DNA from 4 places in the Pseudoalteromonas sp. APC 3495 genome. Region 1 is predicted to be linked to each of the others. Evidence: predicted binding sites of a transcription regulator. Region 1 holds the regulator's gene; each other region holds the start of a gene.
What was found. Region 1 encodes sigma-54, which starts transcription at its own class of promoters, with help from an activator protein. Its sites were predicted from a motif close to GTTGGCACGNNNNTNGNNT; they were not measured.
Positions count from the first base shown of each region.

Region 1 (3,107 bases):
CGGGAACAATTAACGCGACAAAAATGTCAACCGGCCGGTTATCAATCGCATCAAAATTAATAGCTGTTTCGCTCACTAAAATCAAAGCAAGGGGCTCTTGAGCTCCACTCATGCGACCATGTGGAATAGCAATGCCTCGGCCAATGCCTGTACTTCCAAGCTTTTCTCTTGCAGTTAATGCATTAAGAATATCTTGTTGTGTTAAATAGGGCAGCTTATTGTGAGCCAATTCACTGATAAATTCTAAAATTCTTTTTTTACTATTAAAAAGGACCGCAGCTTTACTGCAGTCCTGACAGATAAGTGAGCTTAGTTTCATAGTGTTAGTGTCGAGCAAGTTTCTCTTTGTGTTTAATTACTTGACGATCTAGCTTGTCAATGAGCGAGTCTATAGCGGCATACATATCTTGATGCTCAGTAGAGGCAAAAATCTCAGCGCCACTAACATGAACGGTTGCTTCAGCTTTTTGGTTTAGTTTTTCTACATCGAGAATAACGTGCACATTCGTTATGTGATCAGTGTGCCTCTGTAACTTCGAAAATTTACTATTTACGTAGTCTCTAAGCGAGTCGGTAATATCTACATGGCGACCAGTTAAATTCAGTTGCATAAACATTTTCCTCTTTGTTGTACGCCTTAAATCAAACTTTTACGTTGATTAGACGGGGGAATAGCTAGAGATTCGCGATATTTTGCAATGGTTCTCCTCGCTACTTTAATTCCTTGCTCTGCCAATATATCTGCAATTTTACTATCACTCAATGGTTTAGCTGAGTTTTCTGCAGCGATTAATTTTTTAATTAATGCACGTATTGCTGTTGATGAACATTCGCCACCATTTTCAGTACTTACATGGCTTGAAAAGAAATATTTAAGCTCAAAAATGCCACGTGGTGTATGCATGTATTTTTGCGTAGTAACACGCGATATAGTCGACTCGTGCATTTCCACCATTTCAGCCACATCGTTAAGCACCATAGGCTTCATAGCCTCAGGACCGTGTTCAAAAAAGGCCTGTTGCTGTTGCACAATACAGTTGGTTACTTTAAGTAGCGTGTCATTTCTACTTTCTAAGCTTTTTATAAACCATTTAGCCTCTTGTAAGTGCGAGCGAATAAACTGGCTATCACCACTTGATTTAACCGTACGCGACATAGCTGCATATTGGCTATTTACTCTGATCTTAGGCATGCTATCTGGGTTTAATTCAACTACCCAACGACCTTTAACTTTTTTAACCGACACATCAGGAATAACGTATTCAGACTCTTCTCTAACAATAGTGTCTGCCGGTTTTGGGCTGAGCGTATGAATCAACGTCATGATTTCTTTAAGCTCATCTTCTTTAAGCTTTGTTTTTTTCATCAACGTGCGATAGTCACGTGCAGCAAGTAAATCAATATGATCGGTTAAGATCATTTTTGTTTCGTTTAAAAAAGGTGTGTCTTTATCAAATTGATTTAGCTGAATACACAAGCACTCTTGTAAACTACGCGCGGCTATTCCCACTGGATCAAATAGTTGAATACGCTTTAGTACCGCTTCTATTTCGTCAAGTTCAACTTCATCTTCGCCGTCGTTTTCTTGGTTAAAGCTTTCTAATATTTCTTCACAGCTAAGGGTTAGAATCCCTGAGTCGTCCACAGCTTCTACAATTGCAATAGCTATCGCTTCATCGGTAGGACTAAACGGCGTCAGTTGAAGTTGCCACATTAAATACTCATGCAGCGTTTCAGTCGAAGAGCCTTGATAAATAGATTCATCTTCTGGCATTGGGCCCGATGAAGAGGCAGGCGCAGCGCTCATATATTCATCCCAAGTAACATCCATAGCCATATCATCGCTAATGGTGTCTTTGGTCATTGCTTCGCCGCTATCTTGCTCATCCTCGCTAGGTTTATCGTCAGCTGAGGCACTTAGCGTTAAGTCATCGTTATCGGCTTTTTGTTCGTTTTTACCTGCAGTGTCTTCGCTGTAATCGTGTTCTTCAACTTCAAGCAAGGGGTTGCTATCGAGCGCTTCTTGAATTTCTTGCTGGAGATCCAATGTACTGAGTTGCAATAAGCGAATTGCTTGTTGCAACTGTGGAGTCATTGTAAGTTGCTGGCCCATGCGCAGCTGTAATGATTGCCTCATTTATCTCTAACAATCCTTTTAAATTACGGTCTGTTGACCTTTACGGATTAAAATTTGTTCAAACTAGGGGCGGTTTAATTGCGGCGCGAGGTTTGTAACCTAGTGGGCTAAGTCAAAACCGAGCAAAGCTTCCGCGTCCTGCTCACGCTCCTTACCTACATCCATGTAGGCAACAAAGAGTAAATCGTCCCTAGGCAGAACCCGAAGGGCAGCGCCTGTTTGGCATTGATGCTGCGTTATCGCCTATTTATGGGGAATACCACACCACATAGGCTCTGCCTTGCCTAAATACCAAACAGACTGCTGCAAATTCAACCTTGAAAGGTCAACAGACCTAAGTATGATTAATCTTAGCAGATGCTTAGTGGAATAACACACATATTAGAGCTTGAACTGCTCGCCCAAATAAACATCGCGTACTGTTTTATCGTTTAATACGTATTCAGGAGTGCCTGATGCAATTAACTCCCCATGAGAAACTATGTAGGCTTTTTCACAAACATCAAGTGTTTCGCGCACGTTATGGTCTGTAATAAGTACGCCAATGCCACGGTTTTTAAGATGCTCTATAATCTTTTTAATATCTAATACTGAGATAGGATCAACCCCCGCAAAGGGTTCGTCTAAAAGGATAAATTTAGGGTTTGCTGCTAACGCGCGAGCAATTTCAACGCGGCGACGTTCACCACCTGATAAGGCCATACCTTGGCTGTCGCGGATATGCTGAATGCTAAATTCATCAAGTAAATTATTTAAGGTATCTTCGCGTTGTTGTTTGTTTAATTCTTTACGTGTTTCTAAGATAGCCATTAAGTTTTGATAAACAGTCAGCTTTCTAAAAATAGACGACTCTTGCGGTAGATAACCAATCCCTAAACGCGCTCGGCTGTGCATCGGTAATAAAGTAATATCTTTATCATCAATTGATATTTTGCCTTTATCACTAGGGACAAGGCCTACAATCATATAA
Region 1 is NZ_JASDDA010000009.1:33,732-36,838, reverse strand. It holds gene ptsN (PTS IIA-like nitrogen regulatory protein PtsN) at 1-319, opposite strand, end outside; gene hpf (ribosome hibernation promoting factor) at 324-611, opposite strand; gene QL984_RS05570 (RNA polymerase factor sigma-54) at 638-2,137, opposite strand; gene lptB (LPS export ABC transporter ATP-binding protein) at 2,519-3,107, opposite strand, start outside.

Region 2 (3,107 bases), on a different contig from region 1:
GATTTAAAAGCTTCTCTTGTTTTGTGGCACTATCTAAATAAGCATAAGAGGCATCAAGTTGCCGAATAGAGTTTAATAATATGCTGATAACTAAAGGAGAAACAACCGAGGTAAAAAATACTACGGCCAGTATATCAACCAAGTTTACTTCGCCTATGGCAACGTAATAAAACATACTTGATAAAACCAGCGATATTGTTAGTAATAATGCATAGCAAATAGCAGCAGTTTTAAACTCACCAAAACGAGTTATTGAACTGGAAAGAACTCGAACCCACGGGTTCAAAGAAGAATCAGTCATATATCAGTTTTTCTCTTAGCTAAATGCTTAGGGTCTGTTGACCTTTCAAGGTTAAAAGCTAATTTTAGCATTTTCTATCAGCTATTTTCATGTTGTGCGACAAAAACAATAAAATTTCATGTTTGGTGTTATTTGCTGCATTTCAGCAAATCTTTATTTAGTGTAAAATGCGGCGTTTTAAATATTGCAAATAACGAGTAACGTATCATGCAAAAAACTATGCCAGATATTGCTAACACGGCTGCCGCATTACAAACAGGTAAATTAGACTGGGTAGGTATGGGCGATATAGAGCTGCCTTTTATTTTTGAATCTCTTGATTTAGCTCCAGTTACCGTTAATGCAAAAGCACGCGCCTTTGTTAATTTACACAAAGAAGATGCTAAAGGCATTCATATGTCGCGACTATTTTTAGCGTTGGATCACCTCTCAACTGAGCAACAGGTCAATCCACAAACCTTAGCACAAGCCTTAGATACCTTTATCACCAGTCATGAAGGCTTAAGTGATAAAGCACACATTGAATTTAAATTTGAATTGCCGCTACGCCGTAAGTCATTACTTAGTGGTAAAGCAGGTTGGAAAAGCTATCCCATTGTACTTACCAGCACTATAAATCAAGGCGTTATTAGTTTTGAGCTCAGCGTTGATGTGACTTATTCATCAACTTGCCCCTGCTCTGCAGCACTGGCTCGCCAATTAATTCAAAACGCATTCAGCGAAAAGTTTTCTCAAGAAACACTCACTCAATCAGAAGTTTTAGAGTGGCTTGGAACAACTCAAGGCATTGTAGCAACCCCGCATTCACAGCGTTCAATTGCTAATGTTAAAGTTAAATTAGCAAATAACATTGAACAGTTTGATGTGGTTAACTTAATAAACTTACTAGAAGATGAGCTAAAAACACCAGTACAAGCTGCGGTAAAACGTGAAGACGAACAAGAGTTTGCTCGCTTAAACGGTCAAAATTTAATGTTTTGTGAAGACGCAGCACGAAAAATTAAAACGACGTTAGAGTCAAAAGAGTTTAGCGATTACTTCCTGCAAATTAACCATTATGAGTCTTTACATGCTCATGATGCAGTTGCGATTGCCGTAAAAGGTATTGAAGGCGGCTATAAAGCATAATAGTGCTCATCCCCATTCGTTAATAAAACAACCATAACAACTATTTGGGCACATAAATTGCTTTAGAAAAGCAGTGTCAATTTGTTGTTATGGAGTTACCGTATGGAATTCGCTTTATTATTAATATTAGTGCTAGTTGTTGGGGCATCTGTCGTTGCGTCAAAATTTAATGATGACGGCGGAAACCCTTATCCTTTTACTCGTAAGCAAAGTGTATTTACCCAAGTAGAAGGGGCATTTCTGAATTTATTAGAGCGCGCTGTTGGCGATCAATATAAAATTGTTAGTCGCGTTAAACTAATCGATGTGATTGACTGTAAACAAGGCCTGTCTGTTAAATCTAAACGTGCGGCAATGGCTAAAGCAAAAAATAAGCAGCTCGACTTTGTTTTAGTAGATAAAGAAAAAATGACCATAGTGGCTGCGGTTGACTTAGTTAATAACGCCAATAAAGATGGCCACAAAGCACAGCGCGACTGGTTTGTTAATGGCGCATTGGAAGCCGCAGGTATTCCACATATTCGTATGAAAGTGAAGGCAGGCTACCGCCCAAGCGAAGTACGCGATGCAATTATGTTTAAATTAGGTAAGCCAGCGGCATCTAAACCTTCACGACCTACGCGCGCTAGAGTTCATAAACCGGCGGTACTATCTCCTTCTCAAGCAAAGGCACAATCAACAGCCCTTGCTGAAATATAATCAATAAGTTTATAAAGTGCGGGCTTTTTAAGCTCGCATTTTTGTTTGTTTTACCCCACGTTATTTTTTGCAGTATAATCACCGTATTCAAACTCAGGAATTTAACACTATGAATGTTGGTATTATTGGCGCAATGGAGCCAGAAGTTAAAATTTTGCGCGAGGCGATGCAAAATCCACAAGTTTTAACCAAGGCTGGTTTTACTTTTTACACAGGCGAGCTTGCAGGCAATACCGTCACTTTAGTGCAATCAGGTATAGGTAAAGTCGCTTCGACAATCGCAACCACATTACTTATCGATAACTTCAATCCAGATTGTGTTATTAACACTGGCTCTGCCGGTGGATTCGACCCATCACTAAACGTTGGCGATGTAGTAATTTCATCTGAAGTACGTCATCACGATGTTGATGTAACAGCGTTTGGTTACGAAATTGGCCAAGTACCACAAATGCCAGCAGGTTTTACTGCTCACCCTAAACTTGTAGAAGCAGCCGAGCAAACAATTGCACAAATTAGTGAAGTAAAAACCCTTGTTGGTTTAATTTGCACTGGCGACTCGTTTATGTGCGACCCTGTTCGTATTGAAAAAGCACGCAGTGACTTCCCTACAATGCTAGCAGTAGAGATGGAAGGTGCATCAATTGCGCAAACGTGTTTTGCACTTAATACACCATTTGTTGTTATTCGCTCAATGTCTGATATTGCAGGCAAAGAGTCGCCGCAATCATTTGAAGAATACTTAGAAACAGCCTCTATAAATTCATCAAAAATGGTCGTAGCTTTACTTGAGAAATTAACGGCGGTTACGCTGTAAATGCTCAATAATATTGTTCAAAATCATTTGGACTTTATTGTATTTATTTGTGCGCTCCTTGCTGAGCGCTTTTTACCTTTAGTAAGTTGGTATCACCCTAACCACATACTCTCTGCTATTTTTAGCGCTATAAGCCAGCGTATTTATAAAAAAACAGACACC
Region 2 is NZ_JASDDA010000050.1:893-3,999, reverse strand. It holds gene arcB (aerobic respiration two-component sensor histidine kinase ArcB) at 1-301, opposite strand, end outside; gene folE2 (GTP cyclohydrolase FolE2) at 509-1,429, shown strand; gene QL984_RS15775 (DUF2726 domain-containing protein) at 1,532-2,128, shown strand; gene mtnN (5'-methylthioadenosine/S-adenosylhomocysteine nucleosidase) at 2,238-2,945, shown strand; gene QL984_RS15765 (cobalamin biosynthesis protein) at 2,946-3,107, shown strand, end outside.
Region 2: a site for sigma-54 is predicted at 1,474-1,492, ahead of QL984_RS15775 (DUF2726 domain-containing protein). Genes of this name have one in related genera too.

Region 3 (3,107 bases), on a different contig from region 1:
ATCTCTTGAAGACCAATAATATCTGGCTGGTGTTTATCAATAATAGCTTGTAACTGATGTAGGCGAGCACGCAGGCCATTGATATTAAAAGAAATCACTTTCATAAAGTTTACCTTCAAATTTATTTTCATTGTTAGCTAAATTGTATCAGTATTTGGAGCGACATAACATGACTGAAACGAGAAAATAGCTGCACAAATGTTGATCAATTTTTGCTTAATGTTTAAACATTGTAAATGCAATATTAAATAATAAAATAAATAAAATATTCAATTGATATGTTAAAAGTTGTCTATATAATGCGCAAAAATCGTTTGTTTAACTCGTTCAAATAGGACTACCTGATGAAAACTCAATTACTTTTAGCCGCCTCTCTTTTTGTTTCTGTAACTGCTACTGCGCAAAGCAATACGTATTACAGCCAAGACAACAAATTAGAGTCTAACTTATGTGTAGTAAGCGCCAATGAGGGGTTTTCGGCTGCTCGTAAAATGGCAGCAAAGCACGGTGTATATTTATCGCGTTATTCAAAAAGTATCCTATGTAACGGTCAAGACATCCGTGACATTGCAAAAAAAGAAGCAGCAACGCAATCAGTTGTGTCTAAAGTAGAAGTATTTGCAAAAGATTCACACCAAGAAACACAGTTATGTATGACTGCATTAAAGCAAGGCCTACAACCAGTACGTAAGCAAATTGGTAACTTAAATTCATTAAAGTGTAATGGCCAAAGCGTTACTGATTTTGTTAAGCGTTACCAAAACGCTGCAATCTAAATTACCGTATTAGATATAAATAGCTCGGTTCTTACCGAGCTTTTTTTTTTTGCAAAAATTACCAGAGTAGCTTGCAAAAATTGCATTATTAAATATCGTAATAGAAGTTGTTCTTGGTTAATTGTTTGATTTTAATAGTTTATTTTTTTTGGCATCGTATTTGTATTACTAGATTTGAAATTTATTAATACAAGGATACGTCTGATGAAAAAATTAACGATAGCTTCTACTGTTTTAGCCGCATTGAGTTTAGCCGCTTGTTCTTCAAATCAAGGTTTTGAAAAAATCGACAGTGATTTTGCAAGCTTAGATAACGACAGCGATGGCTTTATTTCTAAAACAGAAGCCGACGATGATAGTATTTGGCAGCACTTTTCAAATATAGATACAAATATGGATAATCAAATAAGCCGTAATGAATATGATGCTTATATGCAGCTAAATGCTGGGAAAGTTGCTACAGATAGTGAAGTGAGTGAGTCTGCATTTAAGGCTGATATTGCGAAGTTTGATAAAATAGAAAATGACTTTAAAAGCTTAGATAATGATAGCAACGGTTTTATTTCAGTTTCTGAAGCTGACGATGATGATATTTCAAATCATTTTGGTTACATGGACAGCAATAAAGATAAACGAGTAAGTAAAAAAGAGTTTAATAGCTATATCCAAAAGTATGGTGATTCTGTTGCAGAGGACGATGCACTTGAGCAATTTAAAAATAGCTAAATTACATTATTAAATACACTTGATACCAAGCCAGTGTTTTTCACTGGCTTTTTTATACCTATAAAATGTTATTTTATTAATATGTTTTCCTAGTTTGCCGTTGTTCTGTCATAATAGATGGCTGTGTGTTTTTATTAACTTTAGAGTGATTATGGTTGGTCGGCGAATTAGTGATGAACAATTAATTGAAATCATTGAAGCGGCGATTTTTGTGGCAGGCAAACCCGTATCAAAACGTCATCTTAAGGACACGGTTTTAAACGACTTAGCAATTTCTATGGCGCGCATTAATGATGCTGTAGAGGCCATTCAAGTTCACTATCAGACGCGTGGAATACGTTTGGTTGAGGTAGGCAGTGGCTATCGTTTTCAAGCGTGCAGTAGTTTAAGCCCATGGTTGAGTAATTTATGGCAAGAACGTGCCCCTAAATACTCGAGAGCTTTACTCGAAACCCTGTCGTTAATTGCATACAAGCAACCCATTACCCGTGGTGAAATTGAGCAAGTGCGGGGTGTAGCAACTGGCTCAAATATTATTAAAACTCTGCTTGAAAGAGAGTGGATTAAAGTAGTTGGGCATAAAGAAGTACCCGGTAAACCGGCACTTTATGCAACGACTAAACAATTTTTAGATTATTTTTCGATAACGGGACTTCATGATTTACCCGCATTGCCAGAGCAACAGCAAAGTAAAATTACCCAGTTATTAAGTGATCCTTCTGTGAGAGAACCATCCGAATGAGTATACAAGGTGAAAAGTTACAAAAAGTCCTAGCCCGTGCAGGTGTAGGCTCACGCCGTGAAATGGAAAAATACATTGATGCAAATCGTGTGAGTGTAAATGGTAAAGTAGCTAAGTTAGGCGACAGGGTTGAAGAAACCGATTTAATTCGTGTTGACGGCCATACCGTTAAAATAGAAGAAAAAGCAGACAGAATTTGTCGTGTAATTATGTATAACAAACCAGAAGGCGAGTTAAGTACGCGTAAAGACCCTGAAGGCCGTAGAACCGTTTTTGACCGCTTACCTCGTATTGATGGCGATCGCTGGATAGCAGTAGGCCGATTAGACGTGAATACCTCAGGCCTAATGCTGTTTACCAATGACGGTGAATTGGCAAACCGCTTAATGCACCCAAGCTATGAAGTTGAACGCGAATATTCAGCACGTGTATTTGGTGAAGTCACTGACGAAACAATGAAAAACTTACTACGTGGCGTAGAACTTGAAGATGGCCCCGCAAAGTTCACTGGTATCAAGCCTATGGGCGGTGAAGGTATTAATCGTTGGTATAATGTAACGCTTAACGAAGGTCGTAACCGTGAAGTGCGTCGTTTATGGCAATCACAAGATGTGGAAGTATCACGTCTTATTCGTATTCGTTACGGTAAATTAGAGCTTGATAAGCGTGTACCGCAAGGTGGCTGGATTGAGTATGATTTAGATACGGTTAACTATTTACGTAAAACAGTAAAGCTTGGCAAAGAAACACAAACTAAGCTGTCGGTTATTCCTGAAAAGCGTAAAGACAAGCGCGCTAAAATAAACCAAATTCGCAAGGCGGTTAAAAAGCACAATCAACGTGTAAAACCGACTAAACGTAAG
Region 3 is NZ_JASDDA010000064.1:12,715-15,821, reverse strand. It holds gene xthA (exodeoxyribonuclease III) at 1-104, opposite strand, end outside; gene QL984_RS17245 (hypothetical protein) at 345-776, shown strand; gene QL984_RS17240 (EF-hand domain-containing protein) at 981-1,502, shown strand; gene scpB (SMC-Scp complex subunit ScpB) at 1,654-2,244, shown strand; gene rluB (23S rRNA pseudouridine(2605) synthase RluB) at 2,241-3,107, shown strand, end outside.
Region 3: a site for sigma-54 is predicted at 924-942, ahead of QL984_RS17240 (EF-hand domain-containing protein). Genes of this name have one in related genera too.

Region 4 (3,107 bases), on a different contig from region 1:
CAGTTTTCGACCCCTTATTATGCTAGCCAACAAAGTGACTATGTTATCGGCGATTTCACTGACTCTAGTTATAGCATTGCAAAACCAACTTGGCAGTCAGAAGCCGCTTACGGCTCTTATGGCACAACTAAACAAGATGCGCTTTATGTTGCTGCACAACTAAATATAACCAATGCCTTGTCTTTAATTGTTGGAAGCCGGTTAAATCAATGGCAAACCAAACACGATAATTTTGGTCGCATGCATGATTACAAAATAAGTGATGAACTAACTAATTATTTTGGAGCAACTTATGAACTAACACAGAGTTGGGCTTTGTATGCTAATTACACTGATATTTTTACACCACAAAGTCGAGTTGATAAAAATGGCAATTATTTAAGCCCTATTGAAGGTAAGAATTATGAACTTGGCATAAAAGCTTCTGTACTTGATGAACGTTTAGACATATCCCTTTCTGGATTTAAAATTTATCAAGATAATGTGGGCGAGTACACGGGCGATACCATTGCAGAAACACTTCAGGCCATCTACAAGCCCATTAACGGCACATTAACTCAAGGCTACGAGCTAGAAATCAACGGAAAATTAACCGATAACTGGAACGCTTATTTTGGCTATACCCATAGTAAAGGCGAAAAACCGGATAATACGGTATTAAATACCACCAACCCAAACGATCAATTTAAACTTTTTACTAGCTATCAACTCTCAGGTGCATTAGACAATCTAAAATTGGGTGGAGGCTATCGCTGGCAAAGCAACAGCTATGACGAAGTTAAAAACCCTGTTTATGGCGCTGTTGAGGTAAACCAGCCTAGCTATGGTATTGCAAGCCTAATGGCAAATTATCAAATGAATGAGCAGTTATCTGTTAGTCTAAATATCGATAACTTATTTGATAAGCATTATTACAGTCAAATTGGGTTCTATAACCAATATCGTTATGGTAAGCCAAGAAGCTTCTCTCTCCAACTTAAATATAGCCTCTAACAAGCACAAAAAAGCCGCTGACTATTAAGCGGCTTTAGTGGAGTATGATGGGTTAATACTTATTGTACTCTTGCAAACTCTTCTTTAGAAAGTTCACCATTTCCGTCGGTATCTAAATCATCAAAAATGTTCATTAGTTGTTTATTAGCGGCGGCTTCCTGCTGGCTAATTACACCATCGCCATTACTATCAAAAGAGGCAAAATCTACCGCTGCATAAGCTGCTGATGATGACGCTAATACTAAAATCGCAAGTGTTGTGTTTATTGCTTTCATAATAAGTCTCCTATAAGAGAGAAATCCTTTTCTGAGATCCCTGTGCAATGAAAAAAGTCAAAAATTAAAAGTTTGCAAACTCAGCTTTAGAAAGCTCACCATTACCGTCAGTATCCAGCTCAGTAAATGCGGCTGTTAAATCAGCGTTTACAGCGGCTTCGCTTTGACTAATAGCACCGTTACCATCAGTATCAAGCATGTCAAAGTCGCTTGCTGCAAAAGCAGCTGATGAAGAAGCTAGCGCGATAAGTGCAAATGTTTTATGTAATGTTTTCATAATTTAATCCTTCAAAATGTAATGCAATGGTCTATCAAAAAATTGTGTCTGGCTATCACGGTCCTTGTTATTCTCTTTCATAGGCTTCCTTGCCTATTTAGGTTGTCTTTGGCAACTCAGAATATACTTAGCCTTGCCTTATGCTTTCGAAAATTCTTCTTTTGATAGCTCACCGTTTTGGTCAGTATCAAGCTCTGAGAACATGCTCATTAATTTTGCATCAACCGATGCTTCGCTTTGGCTAATAGCACCGTTGCCATCGGTATCTAGTGTGTCGAAGTCGCTCGCTGCAAAGGCTGCTGACGAAGAAGCAAGAGCGATAAGTGCAAATGTTTTGTGTAATGTTTTCATAATGAGTATTCCTTAAAATCGTTTAAATAATGAGGGAGCTTTTAACTCCCAAAACTTTAATAGCTTAGGGTTATGCTTTAGAGAACTCTTGTTTTGATAACTCACCGTTTTGGTCAGTATCAAGCTCTGAAAACATGCTCATTAATTTTGCATCAACCGATGCTTCGCTTTGACTGATTGCGCCGTTGCCGTCAACGTCTAGCGTGTCAAAGTCGCTTGCTGCAAAAGCGGCTGATGAAGAAGCCAATGCGATAAGTGCTAAAGTTTTATTAATGCTTTTCATAATCTATCTTCCTTCAAAGTTTATGTTTTATGCGATTAAGTGTTTTACTTTAAATCACGTTTCGTTCAATACAGCCTGACTATTACAACTTCGATGCCAAAAATATAAAAACCATAATTTTCAATACATTAACCAGCAACTAGCTGAAAATGGCGCTATTTAACTCGTTATTTTGTTGCTTTTTAGCAACAGTAGATAAGGCAATAAAATTAAAACAATAAAAATCAAAGAGTTGAGTTTAGGGAAAACCCCACACAGTCGGTGAGCAACCGCTAAAAAAGAGGATTAAATAAACAAAAAGGAAGGTGAGTTGAGTTTAATTTTGTTATAAACAAAAAAATTAGAATAAAAAACATATTTAACTAATTGTTTTTAATGAATTTATAAAATAAATTTGAAATGGCTTTTAAAAATAACAACAACACATGGCTATTTGTTGCAAAAGAGCGAAAATGTTAGAGCTTGTTGATATTTTAGAATTGTAAAATGTTTAGCGTCGAAAGATAACTGGTCTTATACAATTTCAACTTCAAGTGCATTAGGGTCAATGAAGTGATCCCCCATCAGGGCTTTCATTTGCTCTTCACTGGCAAATAATCGAATTCCGCAATATATGCCCTTAGCATGTTTTTTCACACTGCATATTTGCCCTTCGTGCTTTGTATCTTCATCAAACACTACGATGCAACGCATATCTTTAATGTCGTCGATTTCTTGGGTTGTTTTAATATCAAACATAACACCCGTTAACGAAATATCTTTTATAACACCTTCAAAGGAAGGGCGATCATCCGATAATTTTAACTTGGCTGGAAACAGCGTCGGTATACGCGCTTGCGAGCGCAGTTCAAATAGCTGTACTTGTGAAGGATAGTCGATAAACAATAACTTAGCCGGGTGAGATGCTACAGACATAAGCTGCTGACGA
Region 4 is NZ_JASDDA010000049.1:14,938-18,044, forward strand. It holds gene QL984_RS15695 (TonB-dependent siderophore receptor) at 1-993, shown strand, start outside; gene QL984_RS15700 (EF-hand domain-containing protein) at 1,053-1,268, opposite strand; gene QL984_RS15705 (EF-hand domain-containing protein) at 1,333-1,545, opposite strand; gene QL984_RS15710 (EF-hand domain-containing protein) at 1,684-1,896, opposite strand; gene QL984_RS15715 (EF-hand domain-containing protein) at 1,967-2,179, opposite strand; gene QL984_RS15720 (flagellar brake protein) at 2,693-3,107, opposite strand, start outside.
Region 4: a site for sigma-54 is predicted at 2,262-2,280, ahead of QL984_RS15715 (EF-hand domain-containing protein). Genes of this name have one in related genera too.